Regions from separate parts of the Nonomuraea sp. NPDC049421 genome, predicted to be linked through region 2. Evidence: riboswitches for the same ligand, from Rfam matches in the RefSeq annotation. Region 2 holds a riboswitch; the other holds the start of a gene.
The links. Region 2 has a riboswitch for S-adenosylmethionine ahead of AB0K18_RS41310 (aminotransferase class V-fold PLP-dependent enzyme). Riboswitches for the same ligand answer to the same signal wherever they lie in the genome.

Region 1: it holds a riboswitch for S-adenosylmethionine, as region 2 does, so the genes downstream of both, thrC (threonine synthase) here and AB0K18_RS41310 (aminotransferase class V-fold PLP-dependent enzyme) in region 2, are expected to answer to the same signal.

The regions. Positions count from the first base shown of each region.
Region 1 is NZ_JBFAQA010000011.1:267,576-275,688, reverse strand. Features, by position in the region: gene AB0K18_RS21085 (S8 family serine peptidase) at 1-979, opposite strand, end outside; gene AB0K18_RS21080 (hypothetical protein) at 976-1,539, opposite strand; gene AB0K18_RS21075 (SAM-dependent chlorinase/fluorinase) at 1,676-2,482, opposite strand; gene AB0K18_RS21070 (DUF3263 domain-containing protein) at 2,601-2,900, shown strand; gene otsB (trehalose-phosphatase) at 2,940-3,710, shown strand; gene AB0K18_RS21060 (trehalose-6-phosphate synthase) at 3,715-5,139, opposite strand; gene AB0K18_RS21055 (RNA polymerase sigma factor) at 5,171-5,725, shown strand; SAM riboswitch class I at 5,805-5,946, shown strand; gene thrC (threonine synthase) at 5,960-7,192, shown strand; gene AB0K18_RS21045 (MoaD/ThiS family protein) at 7,217-7,492, shown strand; gene AB0K18_RS21040 (cold-shock protein) at 7,736-7,936, shown strand.
Region 2 is NZ_JBFAQA010000034.1:69,853-77,965, reverse strand. Features, by position in the region: gene AB0K18_RS41350 (nuclear transport factor 2 family protein) at 1-191, shown strand, start outside; gene folB (dihydroneopterin aldolase) at 181-546, shown strand; gene folK (2-amino-4-hydroxy-6-hydroxymethyldihydropteridine diphosphokinase) at 543-1,046, shown strand; gene AB0K18_RS41335 (DUF3180 domain-containing protein) at 1,043-1,501, shown strand; gene AB0K18_RS41330 (hypothetical protein) at 1,498-1,683, opposite strand; gene AB0K18_RS41325 (acyltransferase) at 1,676-2,803, opposite strand; gene AB0K18_RS41320 (NADH-quinone oxidoreductase subunit D) at 2,800-3,945, opposite strand; gene AB0K18_RS41315 (DoxX family protein) at 4,068-4,787, shown strand; gene AB0K18_RS41310 (aminotransferase class V-fold PLP-dependent enzyme) at 4,882-6,177, opposite strand; SAM riboswitch class IV at 6,222-6,337, opposite strand; gene AB0K18_RS41305 (TerC family protein) at 6,451-7,194, shown strand; gene AB0K18_RS41300 (cytochrome P450) at 7,224-8,113, shown strand, end outside.

The DNA of each region.
Region 1 (8,113 bases), on a different contig from region 2:
CGGCCTCGCGCAGCGCCAGCGCCGCGTCCGCCACCCCGTGCCCGTAGGCCGGGCTGTAGCCGTCGCAGGGCCGGCGCCTGGTGCCCTCCTCGATGGCCAGCCGCACGTGGTACGGCGACAGGTGCGGATGCGCCGACCTGATCAGCGCCGCGATGCCCGCCACCATGGCGGCGGCCGAGCTGGTGCCGTCGCCCACCACGTACGAGTCGCCGCCGTCGGCCGTCACGATGTCCGTGCCCGGCGCGACCACCGACACGTAGTCCTGCCGGTTGGAGAAACGGGCCACCCTGCCCCGCCGGTCCACCGCGCCCACGGCGATCACCCCGGGGTAGGCGGCGGGGAAGTTCTTCCTGTTCGCCGAAGCCCCGTCGTTGCCCGACGACGCCACGAGCACCGCGCCCTTGCCGATGGCGTACTGGACGGCCTCCTCCTCGGCGGCCGAGCCCTCCCACGCGCCGCTGCCGCCGCCCAGCGACATGCTGATCACGCCCGCGCCGTGGTCGGCGGCGTACCTGATGCCCCTGGCCAGCGCGTCGCGCCAGCCGGGCTGCCGGTGGGCGCGGCGCGGGTCGCCGTTCTCCAGCGTGACCCTGATCGACAGCACCGTGGCGGCGGGCGCCACGCCGAGCACGCCGCCCTTGCCGCCGTCGCCGTGCCCGCGCCCGGCGATCAGCCCGGCCATCGCGGTGCCGTGGGGGCCCCATCCGCGCCCGTCCCCGCCGGGGTCGGTGAGGTCGGGGCCCTCGATGACGGCGCCGCGCAGGTCGGGGTGCCCCGGGTTGACGCCGGTGTCGAGCACGGCGACCGTGACGCCCTCGCCCTTGCTGGTGCGCCAGGCGTCGGGCAGGCGCAGCGCGCCGAGCTGCCACTGCCCGGCCCTCGCGGCGGCGGCCATCTCGTCGCCGCCGTCCCCCGCCAGGGCCGGCACGGGGCCCGACAGCAGCACGGTCAGCAGGACCGGTACGGTGATCCGCCTCATCGCGTCAGCGCCCGGTGCAGCGACGTGGCGACCTGGCGGGCGGCGGCGCGCAGGCGGGAGGCCACCGGATCGCCGGGACGGTAGGCCCGCCCGTCGGCGTACCCGGCCGCCGTCGCCACCAGGTAGCGCCCGGGGGAGCCGAGCACGACGCCGGTGACGTACTGGCGGTCGCCGAAGCGGGCGGCGGGCCCGCCGGGGAACGCAGCGGGCCGCACGGTCGCGGGCCGCCCCGAGCCGTGGAGGAAGAACCCCGGCCGGTCGAGCACGGCGATGCCGGCGGTGACGACGAAGGTCTGGGTGCTGTCGGCGTAGGTGGCGCGCAAGGCGACGCGGCAGTAGGGCCAGTAGGGCCGCACGGCCGCGGCCTGGAAGGCGGCCGGGCAGGCGGCCTCGGGGGCGACCCCGGCCAGCACGTACGTGACCCGCGCCCCGGAGGGGCTGTGCCCCGGCACCGTGGCGGGGAAGATGCGCGTCACCGGCCAGGCGCGCCAGCGCTCGGACACGGGCGGGACGGGAGCGGGCCAGGTCACGGACAGCAGGAAGGACAGCACAACGGACAACTGGAACACGTCGACCTCGAGCGGGAGGGGAGGGACCTCCGATCAGCTCGCATTCTGACACGCGGATACGCCGACGGACGGACGCTTCAGTAAACAGACCGATACGAGGAGTAGTTCCAGAACTATCTTCTTTGTCCTATGGAGAGGGGGAAAGTCGGACATGTGCACCGGGCGGCAGGCCCAGCCGCTGGGCCGCGTCACCGCAGTTGACCGCGATCGCGATCAGCCCCGCCGAGTCCGCGAACGCCACCAGCTCGCCCGGCGGCACCGCCGCGTACGTCTCCCGGTACGGCAGCGCGAGCTGCCGCCGCCCCAGCCACACCCCGAGCGTGTCGCCCACCCGCACGCCCAGCGACTGCAGGTCACCGGCCCGGATCGACAGCTGCGTGTTGCCGTAGCGGTCGACCGAGACCACCTCGCCCTCCACCGAGCCGTCGCGCAGCAGCGTGGTCGGCTCGGGCAGCGTGACCAGCCGCGACACCGGCAGCGGCGGCCCCAGCTCGGCCACCGGCAGCCCGCCGTACAGCCGCCCGGCCACCGGCGCGAACACGTCACGCCCCGGGAACGTCGGCGAGGCCGGGCGCAGGAAGTGGGCGTCGTTGGTGATCTCGTACGCCGCCCGCGCGCCGCCGCCGGCGTGCACCGCCCACGACAGCAGCCCGTTGTCGGGCCCGATGAACACCCGGCCGCCCGCCTCGACGGCCACCGCCCGCCGCGCGCCACCCGCCCCGGGATCGACCGCGGCGATGTGGATACCCTCAGGGAGGTACGGGATGGTCTGCGCCAGAACCGCCGCGCCGCGCCGCACATCGCCGGCCGGGATGAGGTGACAGACGTCGATCACCCGGGCGTCAGGGGCTATCCCGGCGATCACTCCATGACAGGCCGCCACATATCCATCCTCTAACCCGTAGTCGGTGAGGAGCGTGATGACAGAGGTCACATCTGGTGACTGTACGTCTCCCAATCCGTCGTGAACAGCCGCACTCCGCACATTACGATGGCGAACGGGCCGCGTGCGGGCGGCGAGATCGTCGCCCGCCCCTTTCGAGGAGGACACCATGGGAGCACCGCTCAGCGGTGACAATGCTGCCCAGGAACCGTCCCGACAACCACTCTCACAACGCGATCTCGATCTCCTCGCCTTCGAACGCCAATGGTGGCGCTACGCGGGCGCGAAGGAGCACGCCATCAAGGAGACGTTCGGCTTCTCCGCCACGCGCTACTACCAGCTCCTCGGCGAGCTGATCGACCGGCCGGAGGCGCTGGAGCAGGACCCGATGCTGGTCAAGCGGCTACGCAGATTACGATCCACCCGCCGGCGCGACCGTGCGGCCAGAAGGCTCGGCATGCGTCCCTGACCGTCTGGGTACGGCAGCCGAGTGAAGAACATCCCTGGAATGGAAGCGATCGTGGACGATCCGGCGGGCGCCGTGATCGGGCTCGACTTCGACGGCACCCTGTCGCCGATCGTGCCCGACCCCGCCCAGGCCGTGATCCATCCGAAGGCGCCCGGCGTACTCGCCGAGCTGGGCGCCCGCGTCCGAGCGGTGGCCATCGTGACCGGCAGGCCCGCGGCCACCGCGCTGGAGCTCGGCCCCGGCCTGGCCGACGTGCCCGGCCTGGTGGTGCTCGGCCACTACGGCTTCGAACGCTGGGAGGACGGCCGCGTCTCCGCGCCCCCGCCGCCGCCCGGCGTCCCCAACGCGGAGGCCGAGCTGCCGCTGCTGCTCGAATCGCTGGGCGTGCGGGGCGTGCGCGTCGAGGACAAGGGGCGGGCCGTGGCCGTCCACACGAGGCGCAGCCCCGACCCCGAGGGCGCGCTCGCCGCGCTGCGCGAGCCGCTCGCCAAGCTGGCCGACAAGCACGGGCTGGTGATCGAGCCCGGCCGCATGGTGCTGGAGCTGCGGCCGCCCGGCATGGACAAGGGCCACGCGCTCGGCCTGTTCCTCACCGAGCGGGAGGCGCGCTCAGTCATGTTCGTCGGCGACGACCTCGGCGACCTGGCGGCGTTCGACGCCGTACGCGCCTCGGGGCTGCCCGGCGTGACCGTGTGCAGCGGCTCGACCGAGGTCACCGCGCTCGCGGAGCGCGCCGACCTGGTGGTGGACGGCCCCGACGGCGTGGTGCGGCTGCTGGAGGAGCTGGTCTCGGCGATCAGCCCCTCGTGACGCGTCAGGCCAGCGCTTCGAGCTGGGCGGCTAGCCACTGCTGCGGTGGCAGCGCGGTCGCGGCGGCGCGCAGCTTGTCGCGGCGGCTGCGCCGCTCGTCCTCCGGCATGACCAGCGCCTCGTGCAGCGCGGCCGCGGTGCCGCTGATGTCGTACGGGTTGACGAGCAGCGCGTGCTGGCCCAGCTCGGCCGCGGCGCCCGCCTCCCGCGACAGCACGAGCGCGCAGTGCGGCGACAGCACGGGGCCCTCCTTGGCGACCAGGTTCATGCCGTCGCGGATGGGGTTGACCAGCAGCACGTCGGCCATCCGGTACGCGGCCAGCGAGCGCGGATAGTCGTCGTTGACGTTGAGGATGAGCGGGTCCCAGTCCTCGGTGGCGTACTCGTCCTCGATCTCCTGGGCGCAGCGCTGCACCGACGCGGTGTACTCGCGGTATTCGGGCAGGTCGTGCCGGCTGGGATAGGCGAAGGCGAGGTGCACCACGCGGCCGTGCCACTCGGGGTGGGCGGCGAGGAACTCGCGGTAGGCGTTGAGCCCGCGCACGATGTTCTTCGACAGCTCGGTGCGGTCGATGCGGACGATCAGCCTGCGCCCGCCGACCTGCTCCCTGAGCGCCGTCATGTGGGACTCGACGTCGGGCTCGCAGGCCCGCTCCCACAGCGCGGCGCCGTCCACCCCCAGGCTGTGGACGCCGATGCGGGTGCTCCTGCCGGCGTGGGTGACGCTGCGCCCGACGCGGTCGGCCTCGGCGCCCAGCAGCCGCTCGCAGCAGTCCATGAACGCCTGCGCCCACCGGTCGGTGAGGAAGCCGGCGTGGTCGGCGCCCAGGATGCCTTCGAGCACCTCCTTGGCGACGTCGTCGGGCAGCAGCGAGAAGTATTCGGGCGGCGCCCACGGGGTGTGGCTGAAGTGTGCGATGCGCAGGTCGGGCCGTTCGGCCCTGAGCATGGCGGGGGTCAGCGTAAGGTGGTAGTCCTGCACCATCACGCGCGCGCCGTGGCCGGCCTCCTCGGCGAGCGCCAGCGCGAAGGCGCCGTTGTAGTCGCGGTATGACTCCCACTCGCGCTCGAACCTGGTGCCGAAGTTGGGCGAGTTGGGGATGTCGTAGAGCAGATGGTTGACGAACCACAGGGTCGAGTTGGCCACCGCGTTGTAGGCGCGGTGGAAGGTGGCGGGCGGGATGTCGAGCATGCGCATCGGGCCCGTGTCGTAGCCCGCGTGGTCGACGCGGCCGCCGCCGGCCTGCCGCACTGCGCTGCGGTCGCCGTCGGACAGCGCCGCGCAGACCCACAGCACGCCGTCGCCCTTGGCCACGCCCGACAGGCCCGACACGAGACCGCCGCCGCCGCGCTTCATGGTGAGTTCGCCGTCGTCGGAGACGGTGAAGGAGACCGGCCCTCTGTTGGAGGCCAACAGCACGCTGTTCATCTAGGCTCCTTTCGATCATAGGATCCCAGCTATGGCGCTTGATGAGCTAACCGAGGAACTCGCCCGCTCAGCCGCTGCCGGAGATCATCGCGCACTCGGCGAGCTCCTGGCGCGGATAGAGCCCGATGTGATGCGGCACTGCGCCCGAATCCTGCCTTATCACCAGGACGCGGAGGAGGCCTCGCAAGATACGTTGCTGGCCGTGGCGCGTAACATCGGGCGGTTCGAGGGGCGCGCCAGGTTCAGTACATGGCTGCACATCGTGACGGCCAACTGCGCGCGCACGACGTACCGGTCGCTGAAGCGGCGGGCGGCCGAGCAGAGCTCGGACGAGCTGCCGATGCAGAAGCCCGACGTGCGGCGGGTCAGCGTGATCGCCGGCTCGCGGCTCGACCTGCTCGACGCGATGGAGGCGCTGGAGGCCGACAAGCCCGATCTGGCGCAGGCGCTGGTGCTGCGCGACATCGTCCAGCTCGACTACAACGAGGTGGCCGAGCAGCTCGGCATCCCGCTGGGCACCGCGAAATCCCGCATCCATCAGGCGCGCAAGTATGTGCAGGGTGTGCTGGGCGAGGACTACCGCTGAGACCACCCGTCTCACATGGTGAGACGGGTGGTAATTGCAGCCACTTAAGCGGGTAGAGTCCGTTTCAACAACTTCATATTGCTCATCCAGAGGGGTGGAGGGACCGGCCCTGCGAAGCCCCGGCAACCCTCCCGGCTTTCGACTCGCGACCAGGCGAGGCCGACCGGGACAAGGTGCCAATTCCGGTTCGCGGTCAAGGTGGCCGCGGGCGAAGATGAGGGAAGGCCTCGCTTCATGTCGCTTGACTTTGGTCCTGCCACCGCTCTGTCCTGCCGCGAGTGCGGCGCGCGTTACCCGCTGGGTCCCAGCTTCGCGTGTCAGGAATGTTTCGGGCCGCTCGAGGCGGCCTACGACTTCGGCCAGGTGACCCGCGAGCAGATCGCATCGGGTCCGGCCAACATCTGGCGTTACCGGGCGCTCCTTCCGGTGCCGGCGAACGTGACCGAAAAGCCGAATATGAACCCCGGCTGGACGAAATTGGTCAAGGCCGGAAACCTCGGCCGAACGCTCGGCATCAAGTCCCTTTACGTGAAGGACGACTCCGGCAATCCCACCCACTCCTTCAAGGACCGGGTCGTCGCCATGGCCGTCGAAGCGGCCAGGAACTTCGGTTTCCACACGCTTTCCTGCTCCTCCACCGGCAATCTCGCCGGCGCCGTCACGGCCGCCGCTGCGCGGGCCGGGCTCGACGCGTGCGTGTTCATCCCGGCTAACCTGGAGCAGGCGAAGATCGCCATGGCGCGGGTCTTCGGCGGGAAGCTCATCGGCATCGAGGGCACGTACGACGACGTCAACCGGTTCTGCTCCGAGCTCATCGGCGACCCGCTGGGCGACAAGTGGGGATTCGTCAACGTCAACCTGCGGCCCTACTACGCCGAGGGCTCCAAGACGCTCGCGTACGAGATCGCCGAGCAGCTCGGCTGGCGGCTGCCCGAGCAGATCATCATCCCCATCGCCTCCGGGTCCCAGCTCACGAAGATCGACAAGGGCTTCAAGGAGCTGGTGAAGCTGGGGCTGGTCGAGGACACCCCGTACAAGATCTTCGGGGCGCAGGCGGCCGGGTGCTCGCCGGTGTCGACCGCGTACAAGGCGGGGCACGAGGTCGTACGACCGGTCAAGCCCGACACCATCGCCAAGTCCCTGGCCATCGGCAACCCGGCCGACGGCCCGTACGTGCTGGACATCGCCCGGCGCACCGGCGGGGCCGTCGAGGACGTCACCGACGCCGAGATCGTGGCCGCCATCAAGCTGCTGGCCTCGACCGAGGGCGTCTTCGCCGAGACCGCGGGCGGCGTCACCGTCGGCGTGCTGAAGAAGCTCACCGAGAACGGCGTGCTCGACCCCGACGCCCTCACCGTGGTGCTCAACACCGGTGACGGGCTCAAGACGCTCGACGCGATCAGCGACGACGCCGCACCCACGGCCGTGATCCGGCCCTCTCTCGACGCGTTCCGCGCGACTGTCTGACAACCAGGAAAGGCGACTTAAACCATGAGCGTTTCTGTGCGGATTCCCACCATTCTGCGCACCTACACCGGGGGCAACGCGGAGGTCAGTGGCGAGGGCGCGACGCTTCGTGACGTGCTCATCAAGCTCGACGCCGACTACCCGGGCATCGGCGCGAGAATTCTGGATGAATCGGGCAAGATTCGTCGTTTCGTCAACGTTTACGTGGGGGAAGAGGACGTCCGTTTCGCCGAGGGCCTCGACACTCCCGCCCCTGAGGGCACGCAGATCTCCATCATCCCGGCGGTCGCCGGCGGCTGAGTGTCGCGGCTCACATCCAGAAGGCGCCCCTTGTGGGCGCCTTCTCCTTTTCCGGGCCTAATTCAATGTTGAACCAGGTTCGGGAAGAAGAAATAGGCAGTTCCCAGATTGACTCTGTTGCCAAACCCCTCCCCACAGGTATGGTCGAGGGCGATCGTCCGGCTGATTTTCTGTTAAGTCGGGCGATTACAGGTCTCGCGGAGGAATGGGCGAGATCTGGGAGACCAGTAAGAGGAGTCGGAAGTGGCGCAGGGCACCGTCAAGTGGTTCAACGCGGACAAGGGCTACGGCTTCATCGCGGTAGACGGTGGTAAGGATGTATTCGTCCATTACTCAGCGATCATGATGGACGGGTACCGATCTCTCGAGCAGGGACAGCGCGTCGAGTTCGAGATCACGCAGGGCCAGAAGGGACCGCAGGCGGAGTCCGTCCGAACGGTCTGATCGACATCCTGGTATGCACCGGGCGGGTTCGCACGGCAGCGCAGTCCGTGCGAGCCGTCATCTCTCTTTCGTCGACTCGCGTACGGTGGGCCGCCCAGGGCGGCTCGCCGTACCGGCGTACTGACTGACCTGGGCGGAAACGTGGGGCAGATGGGCGTTCGCTTGCACTCGACAGGG
Region 2 (8,113 bases):
CCGTGCTGACCTGTGTGGAGAACATCCTGACCGCGGGGGAGGAGGGTGAGGCCAGTTTCGCCGCGGGCAAGGTGGTGGCCAGCAACGTCTACATCCGCACCTCCCAGGGCTGGCGGTTGTGGATGCACCACGGGTCGCCGGTGCTGCAGGCCGACGACGACGAGGAGGAGGAAGGCGAGCTTGAGCGCTGACCGCATCACCCTCAAGGGCCTGCGCGCCCGGGGCCGGCACGGCGTGCTCGCCGCCGAGCGTGAGCTCGGGCAGGAGTTCGTGGTGGACGCGACGCTGTTCCTCGACACCGCGCCGGCGGCGGCCGGCGACGACCTCACCAAGACGGTCCACTACGGGGAGCTGGCGCAGGCGCTGGCCGCGGTGGTGGAGGGCGAGCCGGTCGAGCTGATCGAGACGCTCGCGCAGCGGCTCGCCGACGTGTGCCTGGCCAACGAGCTGGTGCACAAGGCCGAGGTGAGCGTGCACAAACCGGCGGCGCCGATCCCGGTGCCGTTCGACGACGTGATCGTGACCATCGAGCGGAGCCGCGGATGAAGGTGGTCCTCTCTCTCGGCAGCAACCTGGGACGCAGGTTCACGACCCTGCAGGACGCGCTGGACGCCCTGTTCGACGCGCCTGGCCTGGAGTTCGTCAAGGCGTCCCCGGTCTATGAGACCGACCCGGTGGGCGGTCCAGGCGGGCAGCGGCCCTACCTCAACGCGATCGTCATCGCGGAGACCACGCTGGAGCCGCGCACGCTGCTGGAGCGGGCACTGAGCGTGGAGAACGCGTTCGGCCGCGAGCGCGTCGAGCGCTGGGGCCCGCGCACGCTCGACATCGACCTGATCGTGGTGGGCGACGTCGTCTCCGACGATCCCGAGCTGACGCTGCCGCATCCCAGGGCGCACGAGCGGGCGTTCGTGCTGGTGCCGTGGGCCGACTGCGACCCCGAGGGGGTGCTGCCCGGCAAGGGCGCGGTGGCGGGGCTGCTCGAAGGGCTCGACCGGCGGGGCGTACGCCTGCGCGAGGATCTCAAGCTGCAGAGGCCCGATTGAAGCCCACGTCACCCGGCCCCCTCGTCGGCATCCTGGTCGTCGTCGCCCTCGCCACCTGGGCGGCGATCATGATGAGCGACTACGGCAGGCTGCCGCTGCTGCCGTGGACCGCCATCCCCACCCTGCTCCTGCTGGCGCTCGGCGAGGGCTACAGCGGCTGGGCCACCAAGGCCAGGCTCGCCAGGAAGCCGGACACCAAGCCGGTCGAGCCGCTCGCGGTGGCCAGGCTGGCGGCGCTGGGCAAGGCGTCGGCGTACGCGGGCGCGGTGTTCGGCGGCGTCTTCGCCGGATTCGCGCTCCACACGGCGCAGCTCCTCGACCGGGAGACGCCGCGCGGCGAGTTCTTCATCGCGACCGGCTCGTTCGTCTCCTGCGTGCTGCTGGTCTGCGCGGCCCTCTACCTGGAGCACTGCTGCCGGGTGCCGAAGAAGCCGGAGGACGAGGAGCGCCGCTAGCGCTCGTCGGGCAGGCCCTCCACGGCCCGCTGCTCGGCGGCGGCGAGGCGGTCGTGCCAGATCTCCCGCTGCAGCAGGCGCAGCGCGCGACGCAGCACGTCGCTGGGCCGTTCACCTTCCCGCAACGCGGTACGGATGATCCGTTCGTCTTCGGCGTTGGCCCGGAAGGCGATCTCAGCCATGCGTCGAGCTTATGGACCCGCCGACACCCTTGTCCTGCGTTTGCCGGACGGGGGCCCGGCGCCGGCCGAAGAGGTAGATGACCGGAGTGGTGCAGATCAGCGGCCCGATGATGGCGATCGGGCGTTCGAGCCACCATTTCAGGTCGGGCGGGATCTGGTCGCCGAGCGTGCCGAAAAGCCACCACGACAGGCCCAGCGAGATGGCCATGCCGGTGGTGTGGAAGAGGAACAGCGGCAGCGAGTACCGGTTGATGAAGTCGTTGAGCCGTCCCCAGCGCGGCCGCTCCAGCACCTGTTCCATGGCCGGGCGCAGCACCTCGACGAGCCCGATCTGGAACAGCAGCAGCGCGACGATGACGAACGTGGGCGGCGCCATGTTGGACCACTTGTCGCCCGGCACGCCGACCATCGAGCCCGGATAGATGCCCGAGTACACCAGCCCGAACAGGGCGAACAGCCCGGTCCACAGCAAGGCGGCGTCGTAGCGGCGGGGCAGCTCCACGACCCGGTCGTAGAAGAAGCCGGCCTGGTGGGCGAGGCCCCAGACGACGATCATGTTGAGCCAGCCGGCCCACTCGACGCCGTAGCGGAAGCGCAGTACGTCCACGACGAGCGCCGTGCCGCCGAGCCAGATCAACGCGAGCACGTCGTAGCGGCGGTGCAGCCACAGCGCGACCGGCAGCAGCGCGATGAGCACGAGGTAGACGCCGAGGAACCACAGCGGGCTGAGCACCAGCAGCACCACCCGCCACATCCAGTCCACCTGGAACGTGTACGTCACCACCGCCCCGATGACGACCCAGACCCCGGACAGGAACAGCGCGGGTAAGGCGAGCGCGCGGATGCGCCGCAGCACGAACGCCCCGATGCCGACGCCGCGCCCCTTGGCCCGCCGCCACGACAGCAGGTGCACGTGCCCGCCGACGTAGAAGAACAGCGGCAGGACCTGCAGCAGCCAGGTGAGGATCCACAGCCCTGAGGTGAAGCCGAGCGGGCTGGTCGGCTCGGGGCCGTGCGGCTTCCATTCGAGGATGGTGAACGCCCAGTGCCAGACCACCACGACGATCAGGCTGAGCGCCCGCAGCCAGTCGACGTATTTGTCCCGTTGTTGACCGCTCACTTGTCGATGTCACCCACGACGAAGAACATCGAGCCGAGGATGGCCACCATGTCGGCCACCAGGTGCCCAGGCAGCATCTCCCGCAGCACCTGGATGTTGCTGTAGGACGCAGAGCGCAGCTTGAGCCGCCACGGCGTCTTGTCGCCCTTGGAGACCAGGTAGTAGCCGTTGATGCCGAGCGGGTTCTCGGTCCACGCGTACGTGTGACCCTCCGGCACCTTCAGCACCTTCGGCAGCCGCTGGTTGATCGGCCCAGGCGGCAGCGAGCGCAGCCGTTCGACGCAGATCTCGGCCAGGTCGAGCGAGACCTTGAGCTGGTCGAGCAGCACCTCGAAGCGCGCGTGGCAGTCGCCCGCGCCCCGCGTGACGACCTTCACCGGCAACTCCCCATAGGCCAGGTACGGATCGTCGCGCCGCAGGTCGATGTCCACCCCGGAGGCACGGGCGATGGGGCCGCTGACGCCGTACTGCAGGATCTGCTCCCGCGTCAGCACCCCCACCCCTTTGGTGCGGGCGATGAAGATCTCGTTGTGCAGGATGAGGTTCTCGATGTCGGGCACCCGGCGGCGGGTCTCCGCGACGGCCGCCGACACCCGGTCGAGCCAGCCCAGCGGCAGGTCCTCCTTGAGCCCGCCGACCCGGTTGAACATGTAGTGCATGCGCCCGCCGGAGATCTCCTCCATGACGGCCTGGATGCGCTCGCGCTCGTTGAAGGAGTAGAACAGCGGCGTCATCGCGCCCAGCTCAAGTGGGTAGGAGCCGAGGAACATCAGGTGGTTGAGCACCCGGTTGAGCTCGGCCAGCAGCGTGCGGGCCCAGACCGCGCGCACCGGCGGCTCCATGCCCAGCATGCGCTCGGCCGCGATGACCACGCCCAGCTCGTTCGCGAACCCCGACAGCCAGTCGTGCCGGTTGGCGAGCATGATGATCTGACGGTAGTCGCGCACCTCGAACAGCTTCTCCGCGCCCCGGTGCATGTAGCCGATGATCGGCTCGGCGGTGGCGATGCGCTCGCCGTCGAGCGTCAGCCGCAGCCGCAGCACGCCGTGGGTGGACGGGTGTTGGGGCCCGATGTTGAGGATCATGTCCTCGGTGGCCAGCTCTTTCGCGCCCGCGCCGATTCCGACCACACGTTCCGTCATACGGCCATGCTGCCACCGTCGTCGCTGGTGATCCAGCTAGGGGGTTGGTCAAGAGATGGCATGCGATGACATCCCATAGCCGGACAGGGGGAGGAATAGCTGGAACGGGGGGAGATAGGACCATGAAGAGAGTTCTCTTCGACATCGCGGCCCTGATCGCGCGCATCATCACCGGCGTGATCTTCGTCGCGCACGGCTGGCAGAAGTGGCAGGGCGGGCACTCCGCGACCGCGAGCGGATTCGGCGAGATGGGCATCCCGATGCCCGAGCTGGCCGCCGGGTACGCCATGGTCGTCGAGCTCATCGGCGGGGTGCTGCTGATCATCGGGCTGGCGGTCCGCCCTGTGGCGCTGCTGCTGCTGGCCAACATGCTGGGCGCGATCATCTTCGCGCACTGGGGCAGGGGCGTTTTCGTGGGCGAAGGCGGCTGGGAGTTCGCGGCGGCGCTCGCGGCGCTCTGCCTGCTGTTCCTGGCGCTGGGCGGCGGGCGCATCGGGATCGACGGCATCCTGTCGTCGATGTTCCGGCGGAGGCACGACCGCCGGGCCGCCGAGGAGGACCTGGTGTCGTACCGGCCGAACAGGACCGACACCACCACCGGCACGACCGGCTCCTACGGCGGCACGGACACCGGCTCCTACGGCGGCACGGACACCGGCTCCTACGGCGGGCCCACCACGCCCTCGCGGTCCGCCACCGAGGAGCCGCCCGACGTCCCCAGGCAGCCGGGCGCGCCCCAGCAGGAGCCGCGGCAGAGCCGGCTCAACGACGAGGACATGCGGGAGATCGACTCCCTGGTCGCCGACGAGCCGCCCCAGCACCGCAAGCCACCGAACCGCTGAAGCCGGGCGAACAGGCCGCTCAAAAGGGCCGCCCGGAAAGGACGCCCGGAAAGGCCGCCCAGTACAGCCGCTCGGTAAGGCCGCTGAGCGTCGGTCAGCAGGCGACCAGGTCGCTCAGGGCCGACACCAGCCGGTCCACGTGCTCCTGCGTCGTGCCGATGCCGATCGAGGCCCGGACGGCGGACGCGGTGCCGTCCTCGCAGCCGCCGTCGGAGGCGCCCAGCAGATGACGGACGAACGGGTGCGCGCAGAACTTCCCGTCGCGCACCCCGATGCCGTACTCGCCGGACAGCACCTCGGCCACCTCCCGTGCCGAGTACCCGGCCACGGTGAACGACACGATGCCGACCCGGGGATGGTCGGGGCCCCACAGGGACAGCTCGCGTACCCCGTCGATGGCGGCCAGCCCGGACCGGAGCCGCGCGATCAGCCGCTCCTCCTCGCGCACCAGCTCGGTCCAGCCGGTCGCGGTCAGCGCGTCGCAGGCCGCGGCGAGCGCGATGGCGCCCAGCACGTTGGGGGTGCCCGCCTCGTGGCGCGGCTCGGGGTCGTCGTGCCACTGGACGTTCGCGGCGCTCTCGCCGACCGAGCGCACCGCGCCGCCGCCCTTGAGGTACGGCTCGCCGTCGGCCAGCCAGTCCCGCCGCCCGACCAGCGCCCCCGCGCCGAACGGCGCGTACAGCTTGTGCCCCGAGAAGGCCACGTAGTCGAGGTCGAGCGCGGTCAGGTTGAGCCGCCGATGCGGTACGAGCTGCGCCGCGTCCACCAGGATCCGCGCGCCGTGCCGGTGCGCGATGTGGGCCAGGGCGGCGATGGGCCACAGCTCGCCGGTGACGTTGGAGGCGGCGGTGACGACGAGCAGCTTGGGCCCTTCGATGGCGGCGAGCGTCTCGTCGGCGGCGCGCACGGCCTCCCCGGGGAAGGCGGGCGGGGCCAGCCGGACCGCGTTCGGCCAGGGCAGCAGAGAGGCGTGGTGCTCGGTGTCGAAGACGACCGTGGTGGTGCCCTCGGGCAGGCAGCCGGCCAGCAGGTTCGTGGCGTCGGTGGTGTTGCGGGTGAAGATCACCGCGTCGTCGGGGCGGGCGCCGACGAAGGCGCGTACGGTGTGGCGGGCCTGCTCGTACCGGGCGGTGGTGAGCTGGGAGGCGTAGCCGGCGCCGCGGTGGACGCTGGAGTAGGCCGGGAGCGCGGCGGTGACGGCGGCGCTGACCGGCTCGAGACAGGGGGCGCTGGCGGCGTAGTCGAGGTTGGCGTAGCCGACCAGGCGGCCGCCCTTGACCGGCACTTCGAGGTCGGCGCCCAGGACGGCGGGGATCGGCCGGGCCTGTGTGGCGGGCGCCGGCGTCTCCTCGGCGGCACGGGCGTTGCTGAAGATCGTCAGAGTGGACACGGCGAACCTCCTCGGGGTCATCGGACCCCTGGAAGCAGCCGAGGAGCCCGCGCTTGCCCGCCACACCTCGTGACGGACCAGGTCTTCACCCGGGGCACCCCGCCGCGGACGCGAGGGTTGCCGGCCAGCTAGCCGGGGCTTGACGCTGGCACTCATGACCTACGAGGGGAACTATAACCGACACCCGGGCGGAAATCGCAAGCCGCGAACTTCTGCGGCCCTCGGCTCGTTGCTACCGGAAACCCGCCTGCCCTCAAGTCATGGAGGTACTCGATGCTCGACTGGGTGGCCGATCCGCAGATCTGGATCGGCTTCTTAACCCTGGTCGCCCTGGAGATCGTGCTGGGGATCGACAACATCATCTTCATCTCCATCCTCGCCGGGAAGCTGCCACCCGAGCAGCGCGACCGGGCCCGCGTGCTCGGCCTGGGCGCGGCACTCGTCAGCCGGCTGCTCCTGCTGCTGGGGCTGTCGTGGGTGGTGCAGCTCACCGCGCCGTTGTTCGAGGTCTTCGGTCATGAGATTTCGGGACGTGACCTGATCCTGCTGCTCGGCGGCCTGTTCCTGCTGGGCAAGAGCGTCACCGAGATCCACCACAACATGGAGGCGCCCCACGACAAGGACGGCAAGAAGGCCGCGGCCGTCTCCTTCACCTCGGTGATCCTGCAGATCATGGTGCTGGACATCGTGTTCTCGCTCGACTCGGTGATCACCGCGGTCGGCATGGTGGACGAGCTGGGCGTCATGATTGCGGCGGTCGTCGTGGCCGTGGTCGTGATGTTGTTCGCCTCGGGGCCGATCAGCCGGTTCGTGGACAGCCACCCCACGATCAAGATGCTGGCGCTGGCGTTCCTGGTGCTCATCGGCGTGATGCTCGTCGCCGAGGGCCTCGACCAGCACATCCCCAAGGGCTACATCTACTTCGCGATGGCGTTCTCCGTCGTGGTCGAGCTGCTCAACATCCGGGTGCGGAGCAGGAATGCGAAGAGGGAGGCGTCCGCTTCTAAGATGAAATAGTGGGCTTTGATCCTTGGAATCCGGAATTTGTGGCGTACCCGTACCGCGTCTACGACGAGCTGCGGCGCGAGGCGCCCGTCAGCTACTTCGAGCCGACGGGCCAGTGGCTGATCTCCCGGCACGCCGACGTCAACGCGCTGCTCAGGGATCGCCGCCTGGGCCGCTCGTACCTGCACGTGGCCGGGCACGAGGAGTTCGGCAGGTCGCCTGAGCCGGAGTTCCAGGAGCCGTTCTGGCGCGTGATCAGGGCGGGCATGCTCGACGTGGAGCCGCCGGTGCACACGCGGTTGCGCCGGCTGGTCTCCAAGGCGTTCACGCCGCGCATGGTCGAGTCGCTGCGGCCGCGCGTCAGGGCGATGGCGGGCGAGCTCGTGGATGCGTACGTGGAGAAGGGCGGCGGCGACCTCATCGCCGAGGTCGCCGAGCCGCTGCCGGTCACCGTCATCGCGGAGATGCTCGGCATCCCCGACGGCGACCGCCACCTGCTGCGCCCCTGGTCGGCCGACATCTGCGGCATGTACGAGCTCAACCCCACCCTGGAGGCCCAGCACACCGCCGTACGCGCGGCCACGGAGTTCTCCGGCTACCTCAAGGCGCTGGCCGCCGACCGGCGCGCGAACCCCGGTGACGACCTCGTCAGCGCGCTCACCCAGATCGGCGAGCTGACCGAGGACGAGCTGGTCGGCACCTGCGTGCTGCTGCTCAACGCCGGTCACGAGGCCACCGTGAACGTGACGGGCAACGGCTGGTGGTCGCTGTTCCGCAACCCGGCCGAGCTGGCCAGGCTGCGCGCCGACCGCTCGCTGCTGCCCACCGCGGTCGAGGAGCTGATGCGGTGGGACACGCCGCTGCAGATGTTCGAGCGGTGGGTGCTGGAGGACATCGAGGTGCACGGCGTACGCATCCCGCGCGGCTCGGA